DNA from 3 places in the Pantoea sp. LMR881 genome. Region 1 is predicted to be linked to each of the others. Evidence: predicted binding sites of a transcription regulator. Region 1 holds the regulator's gene; each other region holds the start of a gene.
The links. Region 1 encodes PurR, which represses purine synthesis genes. Its sites were predicted from a motif close to CANGCAAACGTTTGCNTG; they were not measured.
Positions count from the first base shown of each region.

Region 2: a site for PurR is predicted at 2,092-2,109, ahead of O3W44_RS11015 (nucleoside-specific channel-forming protein Tsx). Genes of this name have one in related genera too.
Region 3: a site for PurR is predicted at 2,388-2,405, ahead of purE (5-(carboxyamino)imidazole ribonucleotide mutase). Genes of this name have one in related genera too.

Region 1 covers NZ_JAPVOK010000002.1:659,861-664,665, forward strand. Annotated here, with positions in the region: gene O3W44_RS04880 (Grx4 family monothiol glutaredoxin) at 1-141, opposite strand, end outside; partial or broken gene O3W44_RS04885 (C40 family peptidase) at 504-1,275, shown strand; gene cydH (cytochrome bd-I oxidase subunit CydH) at 1,316-1,405, opposite strand; gene purR (HTH-type transcriptional repressor PurR) at 1,687-2,712, shown strand; partial or broken gene punR (DNA-binding transcriptional activator PunR) at 2,709-3,613, opposite strand; gene punC (purine nucleoside transporter PunC) at 3,721-4,805, shown strand, end outside.
Region 2 covers NZ_JAPVOK010000002.1:1,951,023-1,955,827, reverse strand. Annotated here, with positions in the region: gene O3W44_RS11025 (MFS transporter) at 1-111, opposite strand, end outside; gene yjdN (VOC family metalloprotein YjdN) at 486-911, shown strand; gene O3W44_RS11015 (nucleoside-specific channel-forming protein Tsx) at 993-1,859, opposite strand; partial or broken gene O3W44_RS11010 (sensor histidine kinase) at 2,137-3,491, opposite strand; gene O3W44_RS11005 (response regulator) at 3,488-4,147, opposite strand; gene O3W44_RS11000 (helix-turn-helix domain-containing protein) at 4,716-4,805, shown strand, end outside.
Region 3 covers NZ_JAPVOK010000002.1:1,319,682-1,324,486, reverse strand. Annotated here, with positions in the region: partial or broken gene ybbP (putative ABC transporter permease subunit YbbP) at 1-681, shown strand, start outside; gene purK (5-(carboxyamino)imidazole ribonucleotide synthase) at 733-1,797, opposite strand; gene purE (5-(carboxyamino)imidazole ribonucleotide mutase) at 1,794-2,303, opposite strand; gene O3W44_RS08095 (UDP-2,3-diacylglucosamine diphosphatase) at 2,436-3,152, opposite strand; gene ppiB (peptidylprolyl isomerase B) at 3,152-3,646, opposite strand; partial or broken gene cysS (cysteine--tRNA ligase) at 3,862-4,805, shown strand, end outside.

The sequences.
Region 1 (4,805 bases):
AAAACGCTCACCACAGGCCGACAGTGCCTGTACCGCCTGGGCAGAGAAACCGCAGCTTGGCAGTTTCGGCGAACCTTTCATGTACAGCAGGATCGGGTTTTCTGCGATCTGGCGCTGAATTTTTTCTACAGTACTCATAATTGCCTTCCTTAATTCGTTACTTCGTGTTTGTTTATTGTAGCGACTTCACCCTCGGACTCAAAATGAGAATTTGTTGCCCTGGGGTTAAATCGCCATGTTTGTTAAGTCATTTTAAGACGAACCCCCCATCGCGGTTTTAACCGCGATAAAAGCATTAATAATTTGCAATAATTCCGCTGATATAAAGTGCTGAAATTGCTCATTTTCAGCTCAAATGTCAGCCATTAACAGATTAAAAGAAAAAGGACTTACTTTTTTAAAAAAAAACTGGACTAGAATGGCCCCGGCACTGATCCTTGATCAGATTTTTCCAACTCTGTCAGGCGTATTTCTAAGCTGACAGCTCAACCTGTAACCGGACTATGCGTTTACTGATTACGCTTTTCATCCTGGCATTTGCCCAGCTGTTCTTTAACGTGGCTTCTGCTTCACCGCAGGCACCGGTTAATGCCAGTTCGCATAAAGCGGAGACAAAAAGTGCACGTGAAGATGAACGACGCAAGCGACGTCCGGTAAAAGCATCGGTAAAAAAATCACGCCAGGCCACAACGCAGAAACTCAAACTAAAAAAGCAAAACACGTTGGGGTTGCACAACCGACGTCCGCTAAAAAACGCACGCCTAAAACAGCTAAAAAGCGTTACGGCCATCAGCGTTCATCTGACATTGTGGCGGCTAAAAGCAACGCTATCAGCACCATCAAAATGAGTAAGGCTCACCGGCAGCGTTATCAAAAAGCGCGTGAAACCGCGATGGCAAAGCTGATGGGGCAATTGGGTAAACCTTATCAGTGGGGCGGTACCTCGCCTCATACCGGTTTTGATTGCAGTGGATTAGTCTGGTACGCCTACAAAGATTTGCTGAAATTTAAAATCCCACGCACCGCCAATGAAATGTATCATTTGCGTGATGCAGCGCCGGTTAAACGCGAATCCCTGGAAAAAGGCGATTTGGTTTTTTCCGTATTAATGGCCGCGGCACCGCCGATCATGTGGGTGTTTACCTCGGAAATGGCAAATTTATTCAATCGCCACGGACCGGCAAAGATATTCAGATCAGCGCCCTTGGCGAGGATTACTGGCAACGACATTATATCGGTGCGCGGCGTATGATGACGCCAAAAACGATTCGTTAACGTCAGATCAAAAAAGCCGGGAACTGTCCCGGCTTTTTTATTAATGCAGAATCGCGGTAAAGCTAAACACCACAATCATCAGCAGCGCCGCGCCCGTGGTCGCCAGCGCCAGTTTCAGATCGGTACTCATCTCGTTCTCCTTAGTCACACAGTTTGTAGGGATAAGGCATTTTCCCATACGACCCGGTAAAAATCTCGTTTTATCCGCTCAGCCTTGTTAGAATCCAGCCTTTGTTGCGCAACGCGCGCAACGTCGGTTCCGTTCGCAGTCTTCTTTTGGCGTAATTAACCCGCCCAGACGCCTTTTTACCGGCAAAATTACTGCATATTTGCGGGCAAAACCCTTAGCAGACGCAAACGTTTAACATTATGCTTATCAGCGAGTTGCGATAAGTCCGGGAGTCCTTTTTCATGGCAACAATTAAAGATGTGGCGAAACGTGCTGGCGTTTCTACAACGACCGTCTCTCACGTCATCAATAAAACGCGTTTTGTGGCGGAAGAAACGCGCAATGCAGTCTGGCAAGCCATTCAGGAACTGCATTATTCACCCAGCGCGGTTGCCCGCAGTCTGAAGGTGAATCACACCAAAACGCTGGGATTACTGGCGACCTCCAGCGAAGCGCCTTATTTTGCTGAAATTATTGAAGCGGTGGAAAACCATTGTTTCGACAAGGGTTACACGCTGATTTTAGGTAACGCGCACAACGATCTACAAAAACAGCGTGCTTATCTCTCGATGATGGCGCAAAAGCGCGTCGACGGGCTGTTGGTGATGTGCTCAGAGTATCCTGATGATCTGCTAAAAATGCTGGAAGAGAACCGCAACATCCCTATGGTGGTGATGGACTGGGGCGAATCTCGCGCCGATTTTACCGATACCGTTCTGGATAACGCCTTTCAGGGTGGCTATCTTGCCGGCCGCTATCTGATAGAGCGCGGACATCGCGATATCGGTGCAATTCCTGGCCAGCTGGAACGTAACACCGGAGGCGGCCGCCATGCCGGTTTTTTGAAAGCGTTAGAAGAAGCAGGTATTCAGCCCCGCGCAGAGTGGATTGTACAGGGTGATTTTGAGCCAGACTCAGGTTATCAGGCAATGCAGCAAATTCTGTCGCAAAAACAGCGGCCTACTGCGGTATTTTGCGGCGGCGACATTATGGCGATGGGCGCGATCTGTGCGGCTGATGAGATGGGTTTGCGCGTACCACAGGATATTTCCGTCATTGGCTATGATAATGTGCGCAACGCACGCTATTTCACGCCGGCTCTCACCACGGTGCATCAGCCGAAAGCTCAGCTTGGCGAAAAGGCGCTGGAGATGCTGCTGGATCGTATTACCAGCAAGCGTGAAGAGTCACAAACTATTGAGGTCCATCCAACCTTAATTGAACGTCGCTCAGTGGGTTATGGCCCTTTCCGCGACTATCGCCGCTAAACTTCGCTTAACCACTCTTGATTAAGCGTTTGCGCATCACCCAGGTAATTGAGCAACCAGCCCAGCGCCGGTGATGCGCGATCTTCAGCCCAGCTGACGCAGCAAGGGCTTTCCGGAAAAGCGACTGGCAGCGTCAACTCCACTAACTCGCCTGCATCAAGCAGCGGATGTGCCAGATGGCCCGGCATCATTGCCACACACAATCCTCCCAGCACACAATCCAGCCCGGTTTGCCAGTCCGGCACCACCAGCCGACGCTGATTATCTAACGTCCAGGTCATGCGGCGTGGCAAAGCCCGTGAGGTATCTTCCAGCACCAGTGAAGGCCAGCGCCGTAGCGTGTCATCATCGAGCTGGCTTTCCTGTGTCAATGGATGGTTATGCCTCACCACGCAACGCCAGTTCAGCGCCCCCATATCCTGAAAGGCAAAACGCCCTCCCACCGGAATGGCCTGCGTTGCACCGATCGCCACATCGACACGCCCGTCAGCCAGCGCATCCCAGACACCATTAAAAACTTCATAGCTAATGTGTAATTCCATGTCCGGGAAGTGGCGATAAAAATCTTTACCAGCTGTCGCGTGCGTTCAGGTTTGACAATGCAGTCAACTGCAATGCTCAACTGACCGCGCCAGCCATTGGCCAGCTGCTGGCATTGCCGTCGGGTAGCCAGCATTTTTTTGATGACGCTCCGCCCTTCACGTACAAAATGCTCACCCGCCGGGGTTAAAACTACTTCACGATGCTGGCGTTCAAATAAGGGCACCGCCAGCCAGGTTTCAAGCTGACGCACGGTATAACTAATAGCAGAAGGCACACGATGCAGCTCCTGCGCAGCGGCGCTAAAACTTCCGCCTCTGGCCACGGCATCAACCACTTCTAACGCATATTCTGACCACATAATCTGCCTGCAAAAAATTTAACAGCAATCGGCAAATATTAGCGTTTCACAGCACGAAGTGCACCTTTTACACTCTGCCGCGTTCATTGCTTAAAAATGAGAACCTAATGTTAACCAATAAAACATTCATGCCTTATCTTGCCCTGCTCAGTATGTTGGGCTTTTTAGCCACAGACATGTACTTGCCTGCCTTTGGTGCGATGCAGCAAACCTTTAATACGACACCCGGCATCATCAGCGCCAGTATGAGTCTGTTCCTCGCGGGGTTTGCCTGTGCGCAACTTTTCTGGGGACCGCTGTCCGATCGTATCGGTCGTAAACCTGTACTGCTGGCGGGCCTGGGATTATTTGCTCTCGGTTGCGCCGGGATGTTATGGGTAAACAACAGTGTATTGATGCTGCTGCTGCGTTTCATTCAGGCTGTTGGGGTGTGTGCTGCTGCAGTAAGCTGGCAGGCTTTGGTTGTCGATCGTTATTCACCGTCTCAGGCCAATAAAGTTTTTGCAACCATTATGCCGTTAGTCGCGCTGTCGCCAGCGTTAGCGCCGCTGGTCGGTGCCTGGCTGATCAGCCATTTCCACTGGCGTTCAATTTTTTTGCTTCTGACTGCTGTCGCCCTGATGCTGATCCTCGTGACATTGCGTTTACCGACAGTGCATAAAACGGTGGATGGAAAAACTAAACAGCCTGGTTTTATTACCCTGTTACGTTCGTCAGTCTACAGCGGCAACGTCTTGATCTATTCCGCTTGCTCTGCCAGCTTTTTTGCCTGGCTTACCGGCTCGCCGTTTATTCTGGCTGCTATAGGCTTAACGCCAGCGGATATTGGCCTTAGCTATATTCCGCAGACTCTTGCGTTTTTACTTGGTGGGTTTGGCTGCCGCGCCCTGCTCAACCGACTGAACGGTAAACAACTTTTGCCCGGGCTGCTGGCGCTTTACAGCCTGAGTATTCTGGCGCTGTTTGCCGTTTCGCTGGCCGGAATGAATAATTTGCTCGCGTTATTGTTGCCGTTTTGCGGCATGGCGTTAGCGAACGGGGCTATTTATCCCATCGTGGTCTCCAGCGCCCTGCTGCCTTTTCCTCACGCCACCGGTAAAGCCGCGGCGCTGCAAAATACCCTACAGTTAGGTTTATGCTTTATTGCCAGCCTGGCGGTCTCTGCAGGACTTCAGCATGCGCTTATTACCAC
Region 2 (4,805 bases), 1.3 Mb from region 1:
CCGCCATAAACCGCCGGAAGCAGGTAAGGCATCAATGCGTCCCGCTAAGCTGTTGTTGGGTGCCGACGAAGCGTGCGTCGGCGTCATCCCTGTGGTGCAGGCTGTTGTCATATTTGAATGAACCTCGACAGTGTTTGCAAAACGTATTAACGGCCGCATCTGTTGTTAAAGTAATTAACCGTTAGCAAGCGAAGAGATAGCAGGATAATAAATTCGCGGATCGTTGCCGAGGGGCAACATGGTGACTATTTAGCAACGTACGTTGCAGTTTTCGCCGTCCATCGCGCAACGGCCAATAAACGTCTGGGCCAGTCGCTCATCCTGGCGCATTTCAGGCGAAGAGCAGAGCGAGCCAGTGAGCCGTTAAATAGCGCAGCTTTTCCGGCGATATTGTCAATTAAAGTAAGGTTGAGGCCCGGCTCTCAGGGAGAAATTTAGCGCGCACTACACTCATAGGCGGCGGTTTTTTTTATCAGGAGCGCATCATGCAAATCACACCTTATCTGTTTTTTAACGGCAACTGCGAACAGGCGATTGCGTTTTATCTGCAGGCTACCGAAGGTGAGTTGCTGTTTAAAATGACGTTTGGTGATATGCCAGACGATGACGATGCATTTGGCTCTGATTCTGAGATCACTTTTCCGGCAGAGCTGATCATGCATGCCCACCTGCGCATTGGGCAGGGTGAAATCATGATGAGCGATGGTAAGCCCTCAGAGAGACATGCAGGTTATGCGGTGAGTTTATCGACGCCTGACCAGGCGCAGGGCAAACGCTGGTTTGATCATTTGTCAGAAGGGGGAACCATTACCAAAGCCTGGGCACCAACGTTCTGGGCGAACGGTTTCGGCATGTTTATCGATAAGTTCGGCATTCCGTGGATGGTAAATGCGTATAAAGCGCGGAACTGATTCAGGCATGTTTCCCTTGCCTGGCGGCCATATCAGCCCTCACCTGTAAACAGGAGAGGGCTGGCGAGCGCACAATTACACTCAGAAGTTGTAACCCACGACCAGATAATAACCCCAGCCAGTTGATTTCACTTCAAACGGACCGTTGCCAAAATTCAGCTCCTGTCCATCGGCCCACTGTCCGCCATTGTGGAAATAACGCGCCACGGCAGAAAAATGCCAGTGATCGTAACCCAGTGACAGGATATGGCTGGACGCAATTGAATTGCTGGTACGTGAAGAACCGCCTTTTTCGTTCAGGTCGGAACCCCAGTCGAAGTTGGTAAAGCCAACGTAACCGAGGTTGCCGCCCCACAGTGTGGTGATGGGCACGAAATATTTGATTTTGAAGCGATAGCCATCCCAGCTGTTTTCGTTCGCCGCACCGTAGTTTTCCCACTGGTATTTGGCATAGACGTTCAGTGACAAGCCAATATCACTGTGCGTATCAATATCGGTACCTAAACCCATATACCAGGTATTCTGACGATTAGCCTTGTTGCGGCCCATGTCATAAATGTAGTTGTTGGCAAAATACCACTCTTTGAACGGGCCAAACGCCAGACTGGTGCCGGTCAGTTTATCGATAGAGAAACGTGGCTCAATCTCCATAAACATCGGCGAGCCGTGGTCAAAAATGCCGTTAGCATTGCTGTTGCCGACACCGAAAAAGTTGGTCAGATCGAGGTAGCCGTAGAAATCGAACCACTCTTTTTTCGCAAAGGCTTCATATTCCAGATAGACGTCGTTATTAAACTGCGGTCCGAAGCGCGTGTGATAGCTACCTACCACGTTTACGCTCTGATGCCACCAGTCGGAGACATACTGCGGATCGCTTTCGGCGGCTTGCGCAGCACCGGTCCAGGAACATGCCAGCAAGGCACCTGCTATCAACGTTTTAAATTTCATTATCATTAACCACATGCTTTTGACCGCAGCCCGACGGCGCGACCAGAGTGAAATCAATCCCAGGGGATGGGCAGTGAATTGTTTAATTTGTAAAAGTCGTTTGAAGCTCGCTTAGCGTGCCTGTCACAGACCGATAGAAAATAGATTTTGCTCACGTTTGTCAAAATGTGTTGCATTACAATTCAATGAAAATGTGATGAAGTTCACATTAATTTACGTAAGCGAACGGAACCAGGCAACCGTTTACGTTGTCTGGTTCGGATTCGAACGGACAAGATCAGGGAAGAGTGACGCGCACCTGCAAGCCGCAAATGGCACCTTGTGGGTTAAAGCAGTTCGATAACGCGACGTGAATACGATTTTTTTCTGCCACGCTGCGTACGATGGATAAACCGAGACCGCTGCCCTGGGCTTTAACATCGGGCGATCGGGTAAAGCGATCAAAAGCACGCTCAATAAACGATTCCGGCATGCCTGGACCGTTATCAACAATATCCACCACTGTATGTCCGGCGACGCGATGTAACAGCACATCCACCAGACTTCCTTCTGGCGTATGCAGCATGGCATTACCAATCAGGTTATCAAACAGGCTGCGCAATTCTGAACGGCTGGCCTGCAGCCGGTAGTGCGTTGAGCCGGTAAAGCCGATGTCGATACCGCGTTTATCCGCCACAACCATGAGCTGCTCAATGCTCTCTTTCAGTAAATCTTCCAGCTCAATATGCTCAACGCTGGCGACGACGGTCTGATCTTCGTGACGTGCAATATTAAGCAACTGAGTGACCAGATGGCGTGTGCGCGTCACGCCAGCTTCAAGCTGATTAAACTGACGACTGGCTTCGCCAGGCTGAATATGCTGACGCAGGTTTTCCAGCTGCAGCGTAACGGCAGTCACTGGCGTGCGCAGTTCATGCGCGGCATCTTCCAGAAACTGGCGCTGCGCCGACCAGGCGGCTCGTAGCTTATCTAACAGGGAATTATAAGCCGCAACCAGCGGCAATATTTCATCCGGCAGACCATCGGGAGAGACGTTATGAGGATGGTGGGTTTCCTGGGCCGCGATTTGGCGCGACGCTACGCGAAGATCGCGGGTGATCTTTCGGACCACCAGCCAGATCACCAGCAGCGAGAGCGGCATCATCAGGATCAAAGGAATGATCGCCGACAGTGCGCGTTTTACCATCAACGTTTTCATGTAGCTCAGGTTATGCATAACCTGAATGGTTTTGATGTCGCTGCCAGGTTGCCCAGGGCGCGTATAAATGCGCCATTCACAATCGTGACAACCGCCGACATCGGCATCGTGATAGCCATTTTCCACCTGTAGTGGTGCATGCAGCTCCGGCCACGAACTGGCGCGCAGCTGGCCGTTGCTGTCCCAGAGTTGAACCACAAAGGCACTTTTTAACTTATCGGCAGGCACCATCAGCGGCATTAAAGCCGGGATCTGGCGGTTGGTGGCCCAGGCATCGGCAATTTTCGAAAGCTGATCGTCTTTCATTGAGCCGATCATGTCGCCATAGCAGCTAAAAAATACCAGCTGACGCCGCCAATCATCATCAGATGAATCACCAGCAGCGTGCTGAGTAATTTGTTGCGCAGCGAGCGCATAAACGTGAAGGGTTTCATATTGCAGGTACTCGCCATCCGAGTCCGCGAACGTTGCGAATGGCATCATTATCTAGTTTGCGACGCATCCCGTGAATCAGGACATCCACTGCGTTGCTGGTGACTTCTTCGCCCCATCCGTAGATGCGATTCTCCAGCTGCTCACGTGAAAGAATCGCACCCGGACGTTCGAGCAGGGCATAAAGCAAAGCATATTCGCGTGCGGTAAGCTGTTCGCGGTGGCCTTTGTACAGCACTTCGCGCGTCATCATGTCCAGTTGAACATCGCCGCTGCCGAGCAACGAATCCGCAGCCCCATGACGACGCCGGGTAATGGCGCGCATCCGTGCAAGCACCTCTTGTAAATCAAAGGGCTTAAGCAAATAATCATCCGCGCCGCTGTCCAGGCCCTGAACACGCTGCGCTACCGTATCGCGTGCCGTAAGAATTAACACAGGAGTTGAATCGCCACGGCTGCGCGCCCGACGTAACACATGCAGGCCATCATCACGCGGTAATCCAAGATCGAGCAACACACAGCTGTAGCCACCTTCGCTCCAGGCATTGTGTGCAAACACGCCATCGCGTACCCAGTCAACTGACCAGCCTGCGGCTTCCAGTGCTTGCTGCAAATTAGCACCAATCATTTCATCATCTTCAACCAACAGGACGCGCATGGATGAACTCCTTCAAAAGATGGGGCCAGTGTAGCGCCGGATTCTTAGCGCAAAATTATTTCCCCGTCATACTTCGCGCTGCAGGTGCGTTGGCTGCACTTTTTCACACCGGTCACTTACTTATGTAAGCTCCCGGTGACGTAAAAGTTTGGCCGCCTTCCTGCAACACGAATTATTTAGGGATCCCCCGCCACACCAGGCGCTGCAGGTGCGTTGGCTGCACTTTTCCACACCGGTCACTTACTTATGTAAGCTCCCGGTGACGTAAAAGTTTGGCCGCCTTCCTGCAACACGAATTATTTAGGGGTTCCCCCGCCACACCAGGCGCTGCAGGTGCGTTGGCTGCACTTTTTCCACACCGGTCACTTACTTATGTAAGCTCCCGGTGACGTAAAAGTTTGGCCGCCTTCCTGCAACACGAATTATTTAGGGGTTCCCCCGCCACACCAGACGCTGCAGGTGCATTTTGGCGCTTTGCTAATTCTGCGCTAATTTTCTGCTAATTAAGGGATAAATTTTAGGCGTTAAAGTGGGTTCACTGCACATCAGGCCATATCAGGAGGACCCCATGAATCAGCGCGAGTTTATTCGTAGTTTGCTGGAGTGGATAGAAGGCAATTTAGGACACGATCTGCATCTGGATGAGGTGGCACGGCGT
Region 3 (4,805 bases), 660 kb from region 1:
GGCGGATCGCTTAGGCGTTAAGCTCGGCGATACGCTGACATTTGATGGCGATACGCAGAAATTTAGCGCCAGAATAACCAGCCTGCGTAAAGTGGACTGGGAAAGCCTGCGGCCCAATTTCTTTTTTATTTTCCACCGGGCGCGCTGGATGCTCAGCCGCAAACCTGGCTGACCAGCTTCCGTATGGATAATAATCCGGCGCTGCTGGCACAGCTTAATCGCCAGTTTCCAACGCTAAGCCTGTTAGACATTGGCAGCATCATGCGCCAGATAGGTCAGGTGCTGGCGCAAGTCAGCCAGGCGCTGGAGATTATGGTGGTGCTGGTCACCGCATGTGGATTGCTGCTGCTGATGGCGCAAATTCAGGTGGGTATGCGACAACGCCGACAGGAGCTGGTGGTATATCGCACGCTGGGAGCCGGCAAACGCCTGGTGCGTACTACATTGTGGTGTGAATTCGTCTTACTGGGCGTGGTTTCTGGTATCGCGGCGGCACTGGGTGCGGAAGCGGCGCTATGGGCACTCCAGCGCAAGATTTTTGACTTTCCGTGGCAGCCTGACTGGACGCTATGGCTGGCCTTGCCGCTGGGTGGTGCGCTGCTGTTGTCCTTGTGTGGCGGCTGGCTGGGAGTGCGCTTACTCAAGGGTAACGCATTGTTCAGGCAGTTCGACGCGGCGTAAGGCTGTGCGGTCTGGTGCTCCCCACTGGCGGGGAGCACCGAAGGTACAATCTTACAGCTTCTCAACGGCCCATGTGATACCACTGGCGTAATCAGCCGGAAGCTGAGGCACTAAAGCGGCAAGCGCGGCTTTCAACCGTTCCTGATTGCTGTCGGTTAAGTTCAGATGACCAACTTTACGTCCGGGACGTACCTCTTTATCGTACCAGTGCAAATGCACCAGTGGCTGCGCCAGCCAGCTGTAATTTACGTCAGTACCGATCAGGTTGATCATCACTGACGGTGCATTGATTACCGGTTGTGGCAGCGCCAGACCGAGGATGGCACGCAAGTGGAGTTCAAACTGGCTGACCGATGCGCCGTTTTGCGTCCAGTGCCCGCTGTTATGAACGCGGGGCGCGAGCTCATTAATCAGTAAACCATCTGGGGTGATAAAACACTCCATTGCCATCACGCCAACGTAATTTAACTCATGCATGATGGCGTTAAGCATCGCTTCAGCCTGCTGCTGCTGCGCTGCATCAGCCTGCGGAAAAGCAACGCTGGTGCGCAGAATGCCATCCTGATGCAGATTGTGCGTCAGCGGATAAAAGACCGTGCTGCCATCCTGACCACGGGCACCAACCAACGACACTTCGCCTGAAAAGTTAATGCCTTGCTCAACAATGCATTCACCATAGCAATCTTCCGGCAGCGTATCGATATCACTGGCGCGCAAACGCCACTGACCCCGACCATCATAGCCGCCGGTGCGGCGCTTGACGATTGCCAGCTCGCCCAGGGTATTAAAGAGGGTTGGCCATTCATTTTTATCTGACAGCAACTGCCACGGCGCGGTGGCAAGGTTGAGCTGATCAAGCAACTGCTTTTGCGTCAGGCGATCGGCCAGGCGCGGGAAAATATCGCGGTTTACAAATGCCGGATGACGCGCCAGCTCGCGGGTTAATGCTGTTTCAGGCCAGCGTTCAATCTCCGCAGTAATCACGCTTCCGGCAATGGGAAGCGCATCGGGATTAGCTTCCAGGCCGACCGGATAAACAGCGATACCCAGCGGCTCGCCTGCCTGACGCAGCATACGGCCCAGTTGACCATTACCTAATACGCAAACCGGCTTCATGCTTCCTCCCGCGGATCCGGGTTATTCAGCACCTCGTCAGTTTGTGTCTGACGCCAGTTAGCCAGGCGTGAAGCCAGTGCGCTGTCATGAATGGCAAGGATCTGCGCAGCCAGCAAGCCCGCATTTGCAGCACCCGCTTTACCAATCGCCAGCGTGCCAACCGGAATACCACGCGGCATTTGTACAATTGAGTAGAGGCTGTCAACACCGCTCAGAGCGGCACTCTGCACGGGCACACCTAACACCGGAACCAGGGTTTTTGCAGCCAGCATGCCTGGCAGATGTGCCGCGCCACCCGCTCCAGCGATAATGACCTGAAAACCGCTGTCGGCTGCTGTTTCGGCAAAGCTGAACAGTTTATCGGGCGTGCGGTGCGCTGAGACCACTTCGACATGGAAGGGCACGTCCAGGCTGGTAAGGATTTCCGCAGCGAACTGCATGGTGGACCAGTCACTTTTGGAACCCATAACAATAGCAATGCGGGCCGGGGCGGCGTTGGATGACATGCGGTCAACTCCTGTGAATGAACAAACACTCCTGACCGGACGGACAGGTTTTGAAGGGCACAGAGAATAGCATGAGAAGAGCGCAAGGAAAACGGTTGCGTCGCGTGAAAATGGGCCTGTTCAATCCATTTTTTAAAAGTCGAAATCGATCAGCTGGATCCCACTGACGTCCAGTTGAAGCATCGAACCACGGCTGTGCCAGGCACCTAATACTGCCCGTTGGGCAGGCTGATTGTTTAGCGTCAGGCAATGAATTGCCGGACGGTGCGTATGCCCATGAATGAGCAGATTTACCTGCTGGCGCAGCATAGCTTCTTCAACGGCCTGTTGATTCACATCCATAATGGTGAGTGACTTATGCTGATTCGCCTGTTTACTGTCGGCGCGCATACGTGCCGCAATACGTTTGCGAATAAACAGGGGCAGAGCCAGAAATAGCCGCTGGATCCAGGGTTGATGCACTTTAGTCCGAAAGCGTTGATAACCCTGATCGTCAGTACATAACGTATCGCCATGCATAATCAGCAGTCGGTGGCCATAATGTTCCAGCACCTGCTCTTCTGGCAGTAATGTCATGCCGCTGGCATGCGCAAACCGGCGACCAAGCAGGAAATCACGGTTGCCGTGGATAAAATAGACCGGCACTGGCAGGGCGCGCAGGGCAGCAGCGATTTGTTGATGCAGCGGGTTGGGATCGTCATCGCCAATCCAGGCTTCAAACAGGTCGCCGAGAATATAGAGCGCGTCACAGTGTGGCGCTTCGCGCTGTAAAAAGTGCAGAAAACCGGCGGTAATCGCCGGTTCTTCCTGACACAGATGGAGATCTGCGATAAACAGCGTGCGCGACATTACTCGCTGACGGTCACTTTCTGAATGATAACGTCATCTTTTGGCACATCCTGATGCATGCCGCTGCGGCCCGTTGAAACCGCTTTGATTTTTTCAACGACATCCATGCCTTCAACCACTTCGGCAAACACACAGTAACCCCAGCCTTGCAGGCTTTCGTCACGGAAGTTCAGGAAGTCGTTGTCTGCTACGTTAATGAAAAACTGCGCAGTGGCTGAGTGTGGAGCAGAAGTACGCGCCATTGCCAGCGTGCCACGGGTATTTTTCAGACCGTTGTTGGCTTCGTTACGAATCTCTTCCCGGGTGGCTTTTTGTTTCATGCCAGGCTCAAAGCCGCCGCCCTGAATCATAAAGCCATTAATAACGCGGTGGAAAATGGTATTGTCGTAGAAACCTTCACGGCAATAATCCAGAAAGTTCTGTACGGTTGCCGGCGCTTTGTCATCGAAGGTTTTGATCACGATATCGCCATGGTTCGTCTGGAAAGTTACCATTTTTGTTGTCCTGTAAAGGTGGTCATCAGTCGCTAAGGCTACGTCATTTGATCACGCGGCCATTTTTCTCGACGCTTCTTATAACATAATTTCCGCTGACGCGTCAGCAAGGCGGCGCAGTTGGCTTGCTTTGCGTCGCGCGAGCGTTAAAAATACGGCACAATATCGGGCTAACCAAAAAGTGCCAGTCGCACACGTCAATACGGAAACGTTCAATGCTTAAGATTTATAACACCCTGAGTCGACAGAAAGAGGAATTCAAACCCATTCATGCCGGTAAAATCGGTATGTATGTTTGCGGCATCACGGTGTATGACCTCTGTCACATTGGTCATGGGCGAACGTTTGTCGCATTTGATGTCGTTTCACGTTACTTACGCTATGTCGGGTATGAACTTAATTATGTGCGCAATATTACCGACATTGATGACAAAATTATCAAGCGCGCCAATGAAAATGGTGAAAGCATTGAAACGCTGACTAATCGCATGATTACCGAAATGCATAAAGATTTTGCCGCACTCGGCATTTTACCGCCGGATGCAGAGCCACGTGCGACGCGCCATATTGCGGAGATTATTGCGCTGGTCGAAAAGCTGATTGCGCGTGGTCATGCTTATGTCGCAGAGAATGGCGACGTGATGTTTGATGTCATGAGCGATACGGATTATGGCATGTTGTCACGTCAGGATCTTGAGCAGCTACAGGCGGGCGCCCGCGTTGAAGTGGCAGAAGTGAAGCGCAATCCAATGGATTTCGTGCTGTGGAAAATGTCTAAAGCGGATGAACCCGCCTGGCCTTCGCCGTGGGGCAAGGGGCGCCCGGGCTGGCACATTGAGTGTTCTGCAATGAACTGCAAGCAGCTCGGTGAGCATTTTGATATTCATGGCGGCGGCTCGGACCTGATGTTTCCGCACCATGAAAACGAAATTGCCCAGTCAGGCTGTGCGCACGACGGCCCCTACGTGAATTACTGGATGCACTCCGGCATGGTGATGGTCGATCGCGAGAAAATGTCTAAATCACTCGGCAATTTCTTTACCGTGCGGGACGTATTGCAGCATTACGACGCTGAAACCGTGCGTTACTTCCTGATGTCAGGCCACTATCGCAGCCAGCTTAACTATGGCGAAGATAACCTGAACCAGGCGCGAGCAGC